One region of the Kitasatospora sp. NPDC087315 genome, then DNA from elsewhere that is predicted to be linked to it. Evidence: riboswitches for the same ligand, from Rfam matches in the RefSeq annotation. Region 1 holds a riboswitch; each other region holds the start of a gene.

Region 1 (2,193 bases):
GGTGTCGAGGAGCACCCGGTCGGCGATCCGGACGGCGCTCCGCGGGCCGGGTACCGCACCGCCCCAGCCGGCCGGGTCGGACCAGCGGCGGCCGGCCAGGTCGACGGTCGGTGCGGCGGCGGGCCCGGCCCCGGAGGTGCCGACGGGCGGCGGCCCGGCGGGCCGGTGGTCCATGCCCGCGCCCTCGGCGGGGGCCGCGGCGGCGTCGGTGGGGCCGTCCGGGGCCACGGGCATACCGGGCATGCCGGTGGCCGCGACGGGCTGCGTCCGCCCGGTCAGCGAGCGCCGCAGGATCTCCTCGCCGCCGACCGCGGCGAACACCGTGCCGACCGCCGGCCAGCGCAGCATCGTCCGGCGGCGTACGGGAGTTCGGGGCCGTTCGGGCGATATGTCCACTCTGCGGCGTTTTGCCCGGCGGTGCACCCCCCGAGGCCTGACGGTCGGGCGCCCGGCACGCGGGTCCTCGTCCTTGGCCATCACCGCGCAGCCCTCCCGCCGGACGGCCGCGTCGGTACTGACGTCCTGAAGCACAGGCAGTTGGGTCCGGCCGCAGGGGCGTTGCCGAAAATCGGTCATTTCTGATCATGGTGGACAGCCAATCAACCCCTCACCCGTAAACCGTGACGGGCATCACACATGTTTGCGGTTTGAACGGGAGTCTGCTTAACGTGCTCCCCGTTCGTGGCTACACGAACCCAGCCCATCCGCAACGCCGAGTCCTGCCGTCGGTTGTGCTGGCAGCGCAGAAACGCACCACGGCAGGAGCGGGGGACCCACAGGTAAGTCGCCCCGGACCGGTTCCCGAAACCGGTTCAGGGCTAGGGGTGAAGCCGCGCCACGGCGCGGCCGGGCAACTCCAGCCCGAATCCGACAGCTCACCTCGCAGGCGTGGGAGAGGATCGCGTCTTCATGCTGCCCGTCAACGGCACCAGTCTGCCCCGTCGCGCCCGCCGCCTGATCGCCGCCGTCGGCGTCGCGGGTGTCGGCCTGACCGTCCCGTGCCTCACCACCGGCACCGCCTCCGCCGCCCCGGTCGCCACCTGGGACAAGGTCGCCCAGTGCGAGAGCGGTGGCAACTGGGCCATCAACACCGGCAACGGCTTCTACGGCGGCCTGCAGTTCACCTCCAGCACCTGGGCCGCCTTCGGCGGTACCGCGTACGCCTCGCAGGCCCACCTGGCCACCAAGGACCAGCAGATCGCGGTCGCCGAGAAGGTCCTCGCCTCGCAGGGCCCCGGCGCCTGGCCCGTCTGCTCCGTCAAGGCCGGCCTGACCAAGGGCGGCACCCCGGCCGCCGTCGACACCTCGGCCGCCGCGAAGCCGGCCGCCACCAAGCCGGCCGCCCCGGCCGCCACCCCCGCGCCGAAGCCCGCCCCGCAGGCCCCCGCGCAGACCCCGGCCCCGGCGAAGAGCCAGGCCCCCGCCGACTCCGCCCAGGCCAAGGGCGGCAGCCAGGCCCAGCCGACCGACTACACCGTCATCGCGGGCGACTGGCTCTCCTCCATCGCCGACAAGAACAACGTCCAGGGCGGCTGGGAGCGGCTGTACGAGCTGAACCGCGGCACCCTGACCCAGGGTCCGCACGTCATCTACCCGGGCCAGCAGCTCGCCCTGGGCAAGGGCGGCCAGGCCCAGCAGTCCGGCCAGGGCGCCACCGGCGCCTCCACCGGCAAGCCGGCCGCGCAGACCCAGGCACAGACCCCGGCCGCACAGACCCCGGCCGCGCAGACCCCGGCCGCGCAGGCCCCCGCCGCCAAGCCCGCCGCCAAGCCGGTCGCCAAGCCCGCCGCCCCGGCGCAGACCCAGGCCCCGGCGCAGACCGCCACCGGCAGCATGGCCGCCGCCGTCTCCTTCGCCCAGTCGAAGGTCGGTCAGGCCTACATCTACGGCGGCACCGGCAACGGCGGCTGGGACTGCTCCGGTCTGACCCAGGCCGCGCTGCGCGCCGCGGGCGTCTCCGTCCCGCGCGTCGCCGCCGACCAGGCCGCCGCCAGCACCCACGTCTCGCTGGACAGCCTGCTCCCGGGCGACCTGCTGTTCTGGTCCAACAACGGCAAGGACTCCGGCGTCTACCACGTCGCGATCTACATCGGCGGCGGGAAGTACGTCGAGGCCGCCAACCCGAGCTCGGGCGTGCGGACCCAGACCGTCGCCAACTGGGCCCCGGACTTCGCCGGCCGGGTCTGACCCGCC
Region 2 (2,193 bases), on a different contig from region 1:
GGGCGAGGTGGCGGCCGGCCTGCTGCGGCGGGCGGACCTGGTGACCTGGCCCCGGCTGTACACGCTGCTGCTGCACGCCTACGGGGTGGACGTCGCGGACGAGGCGGCGGTGCGGGCCTGGCTGGAGGGGTTCCGGGAGCTGGCGGAGGAGGACCGGCTGGCCGCGTTCGCGGCGCTGGAGCCGGCCGGCTGGGTGGACGAGACGGCCGGTGAGGGCTGGGGCCCGGCCCGGGTGCTCACGGTCGGGATGGCCACCGACGGCGCCCGGCGGCTGCTGGAGCAGGGCCTGATGCGGCGCAGCTACCGCAACCTGGCGGAGCTGACCGCGCTCGGCCGGCCGATGCCGGACGAGCTGACCGGGGACTTCGGGGCGTTCGAGGAGGCGGCCGCCGAGGCGGCGCTGGAGCTGGCCGGCCGGTGGACGGTGCCGGGGCTGCCGCGGCTGCTGGTGGCGGAGTTCCCGGACCTGGCGCCGGAGCCGGGGCAGGAGGAGATCGACGCGTACCTGGCCGGGCTGCCCGACGGGGCCTGAGCCCTCCGGGTCCTGGAACGCGGAGGTGCCCCGGCCGCTGCTCGGACCGGGGCACCTCCGGGCGTCAGGGGGTGATGCCGCGCTGCTCGAACCAGGTCTCCGGGTCGACCGGGGCCCCGCCGCCGGGGCGGACCTCCAGGTGCAGGTGCGGGCCGGTGACGTTGCCGGTGGCGCCGACCTTGCCGATCTGCTGGCCGGGGACGACCTTGCCGGTGCCCTTGATGATCGAGGAGAGGTGGCAGTACCAGATCTCGGTGCCGTCGGGCAGCGTCTCGACGATCCGGTAGCCGTACGAGCCGGACCAGCCGGCCGAGGTGATGGTGCCCTGGCCGACGGCGTAGACCGGGGTACCGGTGGAGGCCGCGAAGTCCAGGCCGGTGTGCAGGTGGGCCCAGTAGGAGGCGCTCTGGCCGTAGTGGGCGGAGAGGTTGTAGTCGCGCACCGGCAGGTTGATGGCGGCGAGCTTGGCCCTCTCGGCCTCCTCGGCGGCCCGCTTGGCCTCCGCCTGCTGGGCGGCGCGCTTGGCCTCGGCCTCCTGGGCGGCCTGGACGCGGGCGTTCTCCTCGGCGGCGGTGCGCTGGCTGTCGGCCTGCTGCTGGATGCGGGCGGCGAGCGCGAGGCCGGGGTCGGCGGAGAGGGCGACCGGGGTCTCGTCCGGGGCCTCGATGGCCGGCGCGGCGGCCGGGGTGGCGGAGGCGAAGCCGGTGGCGCCGAGGGTGGCGGCCACGGCGGTGACGCCGAGCAGTGGAGCGGTGCCGCGGGCCTGGCGCGGCATCCGGTGCCGGTTGGCGTCGGCGGGCTGCGGGCCGGTCTCGTCCGCGGGGCCGCCGTAGCCGCCCTCGTGGGCGGCGGGCCGCGGGTGGTCGAGCAGCTGGGTGCCGGCGGCGGAGCCGGGCAGGTGTGCCGGAGAGTACGTCGACGCCACGGAGGCGCGCTCCTTTCCTTCCTTCGCGCCTACCGGGTTAGCTGACGGGTTCGGAGCAGGAAGGTCTCCTACGGCTGGGCCTGGGCCCGGCCGATTCACCCCAAGGAACGTGGTTCCCCGGCTCCCTGACCTGCCCGGGGGCGGGTCGTCGGGATTAGGCGACGGCGCACGGTGCCGTCTGGGTACGGCGTTGACAACCGCGCTGCGTTATCAAACGTTAATCCTAGGCGCCCCTGATTCCAAGCCATCCGTTCGGGACAACCGGATACAGCACGGGCACCACGCGACCCGATGGGCGTTTTGGGACGATTGACGACAACTGACACTACCGAACGTGATTGGACGTCAACGAACGACCCCCCATTTGAGTAGTTCTACTCATGTGCGTCCACTCGGGGCGCCGCCATCCTGACGCCATGAACGCACCGATGCAGTCCCGCACCACGGCCGCGTACCACGTCCAGGCCGTGCTCTCCTTCGCCCTGTCCGCCGCCGCCCTCGCGATCGGGATCGCCTACCTCCCGGTCGGGGGGTGGACCAGGGCCTTCCTCGGACTCGGCCTGCTCTACACCGTCACCTCCTCGTTCACCCTGGCCAAGGTGGTCCGGGACAAGCAGGAGACCAGCGAGATCGTCACCCGGGTGGACCAGGCCCGGCTGGAGAAGCTGCTCAGCGAGCACGACCCGTTCAAGGTGGAAGGGATCTGAGCGGGCACCACGGAACGGGCACCTCCGAA
Region 3 (2,193 bases), on a different contig from region 1:
GGCATGATGATCCGCCACGGCGGCGGTCAGCGCGGTGGCGTCGGGCGCGCGGTACGGAAGATGCGGGCGTATCTGCTGGAGCTGATCCACCGCAAGCGGGCCGACCTCGGCGACGACCTGATCTCCGGTCTGATCCGGGCCAGTGACCACGGCGAGCACCTGACCGAGAACGAGGCCGCGGCGATGGCCTTCATCCTGCTCTTCGCCGGCTTCGAGACGACCGTCAACCTGATCGGCAACGGCACCTACGCGCTGCTGCGCAACCCCGGCCAGCGGGCCCTGCTGCAGGACTCGATCGTCCGCGGCGAGACCGCGCTGCTGGAGACCGGCATCGAGGAACTCCTGCGCTACGACGGCCCGGTGGAGCTGGCCACCTGGCGGTTCGCCACCACCCCGCTGGCCATCGGCGGGGTGGACATCCCGGTCGGTGACCCGGTGCTGGTGGTGCTCGCGGCGGCGGACCGGGACCCGGCGCGGTTCTCCGACGAGAACACCCTCGACCTGGCCCGGACGGACAACCCGCACCTCGGCTTCGGGCACGGCATCCACTACTGCATCGGCGCCCCGCTGGCCCGGTTGGAGGGCCGGGCCGCACTGGCCACGCTGCTCTCCCGGCTGCCCGATCTGCGGCTAGCCGAAAGCCCGGAGAATCTGCGGTGGCGCGGTGGTCTGATCATGCGTGGACTTCGTGAACTGCCGGTCGAATTCACCCCGGAGAGGCCGTCGTCCGAGACCGTCGACTGAGGTTTCCGGCGCGTCAGTCGGGTGCCGTCGACCCGCTCCACGTGGCCTGAATCACCATTAAACCGGACATAGCACCTCGGTTGGTAGGCGTATGACCACGGGCCGTAATTTCTGTGTGATGTGGGCGATATGAGCTTGTGATTGATGTGATGATCTGTCTAACCTCCCTGGAGTCCGCTGCTGCGGACCTCGTGCGCGGGACGCCGAATCCTGCCCGCCGCGTCACGGGAAATCGACCAGAACCCTTGGGCAGGGGCGGGGGAACCAGGTTTGTTGCCGTCCCCCACGGCTTGGGGTGAAGCCGCCCGCGCGGGCCGAGACGTTCCGCGTGACGCGGCCGGGCCACCTCCCGGTCCGAACCCGACAGCTCACCTCGCAGGCGTGCGGAGAGGGACATCTTCATGCTGTTCGTTGGAACTGGCCGTCACCGTCGTCGTACCCAGGCCGAGAAGGCCATCGCCGTCGCCGGTGTGGCCGGCGTCGGACTCGCGATGCCGCTCCTCACCGCCTCCGGTGCCTCGGCCGCGCCCGCCTCCACCTGGGACGCGGTCGCCCAGTGCGAGAGCGGCGGCAACTGGAGCATCAACACGGGCAACGGCTTCTACGGCGGCCTGCAGTTCACCTCCAGCACCTGGAAGGCGTACGGCGGCAACGCGTACGCCGCGCAGGCCAACCAGGCCAGCAAGGCCCAGCAGATCTCGGTCGCGGAGAAGGTCCTCGCCTCGCAGGGGCCGGGCGCCTGGCCGGTCTGCTCCCAGAAGGCCGGCCTGACCAAGGGCGGCGCCCCGGCCGCGGTCGACACCTCCGTCGCCAAGCCCGCCGCGCCGAAGCCGGCCCAGCCGAAGCCGGTTCAGCAGCAGGCCCAGAAGCCCGCGCAGAAGCCCGTCCAGCAGCAGGCCCCGCAGCCGGCCGCGAAGCCCGCCCAGCCCGCGCAGCAGAACACCCAGGCCCCGGGCTTCTCCGGCAAGGCCGGCTGGGACGCCGACGCGAAGGTGTACTGGTACCAGAACAACGGTGCCTGGTACTGGACCAGCCACCAGAGCGTCTACCAGCAGTACGCCGGCCAGGCCGCGAGCCAGGACTTCCGCCCGGCGGCCGCCCAGAGCGCCCCGGCCGCCGCGCCGAAGAGCGGTCACGGCTACACCGTCCAGTCCGGCGACACGCTGTCCACCATCGCCGCCGCCCAGGGCGTCTCCGGCGGCTGGCAGGCGCTGTACGACGGCAACCGCGGCACCGTCGGCGGCAACCCGAACCTGATCGTCCCCGGCCAGGTGCTCACCCTCGGCTGAGTCCCGCACCGGGCGACAGCGGGCGAAGGGGGCCGGATTCGGCCCCCTTCGCCCGCTTCCGGCCCCGTCCATGGGGCAACCAGGTGAACTACCGGTGGGTAGGCAGGCCACACGCTGAGACGGGACCGAGGTCAGCGTGGCCCTGAGAGCCCGTGCGGTT

What was found. A riboswitch is a leader RNA that binds a small molecule or an ion and turns the genes downstream of it on or off. The one in region 1 is predicted to bind cyclic di-AMP.
Region 2: another riboswitch for cyclic di-AMP. It lies ahead of ACIO5D_RS21885 (M23 family metallopeptidase); the one in region 1 lies ahead of ACIO5D_RS02960 (transglycosylase family protein).
Region 3: another riboswitch for cyclic di-AMP. It lies ahead of ACIO5D_RS07020 (transglycosylase family protein); the one in region 1 lies ahead of ACIO5D_RS02960 (transglycosylase family protein).

What each region holds. Positions count from the first base shown of each region.
Region 1 is NZ_JBIUYD010000002.1:14,643-16,835, forward strand. Features, by position in the region: gene ACIO5D_RS02955 (hypothetical protein) at 1-348, opposite strand, end outside; cyclic di-AMP (ydaO/yuaA leader) riboswitch at 732-902, shown strand; gene ACIO5D_RS02960 (transglycosylase family protein) at 889-2,187, shown strand.
Region 2 is NZ_JBIUYD010000015.1:25,082-27,274, forward strand. Features, by position in the region: gene ACIO5D_RS21880 (hypothetical protein) at 1-532, shown strand, start outside; gene ACIO5D_RS21885 (M23 family metallopeptidase) at 597-1,457, opposite strand; cyclic di-AMP (ydaO/yuaA leader) riboswitch at 1,470-1,628, opposite strand; gene ACIO5D_RS21890 (YiaA/YiaB family inner membrane protein) at 1,874-2,164, shown strand.
Region 3 is NZ_JBIUYD010000004.1:8,317-10,509, reverse strand. Features, by position in the region: gene ACIO5D_RS07025 (cytochrome P450) at 1-744, shown strand, start outside; cyclic di-AMP (ydaO/yuaA leader) riboswitch at 969-1,140, shown strand; gene ACIO5D_RS07020 (transglycosylase family protein) at 1,146-2,033, shown strand.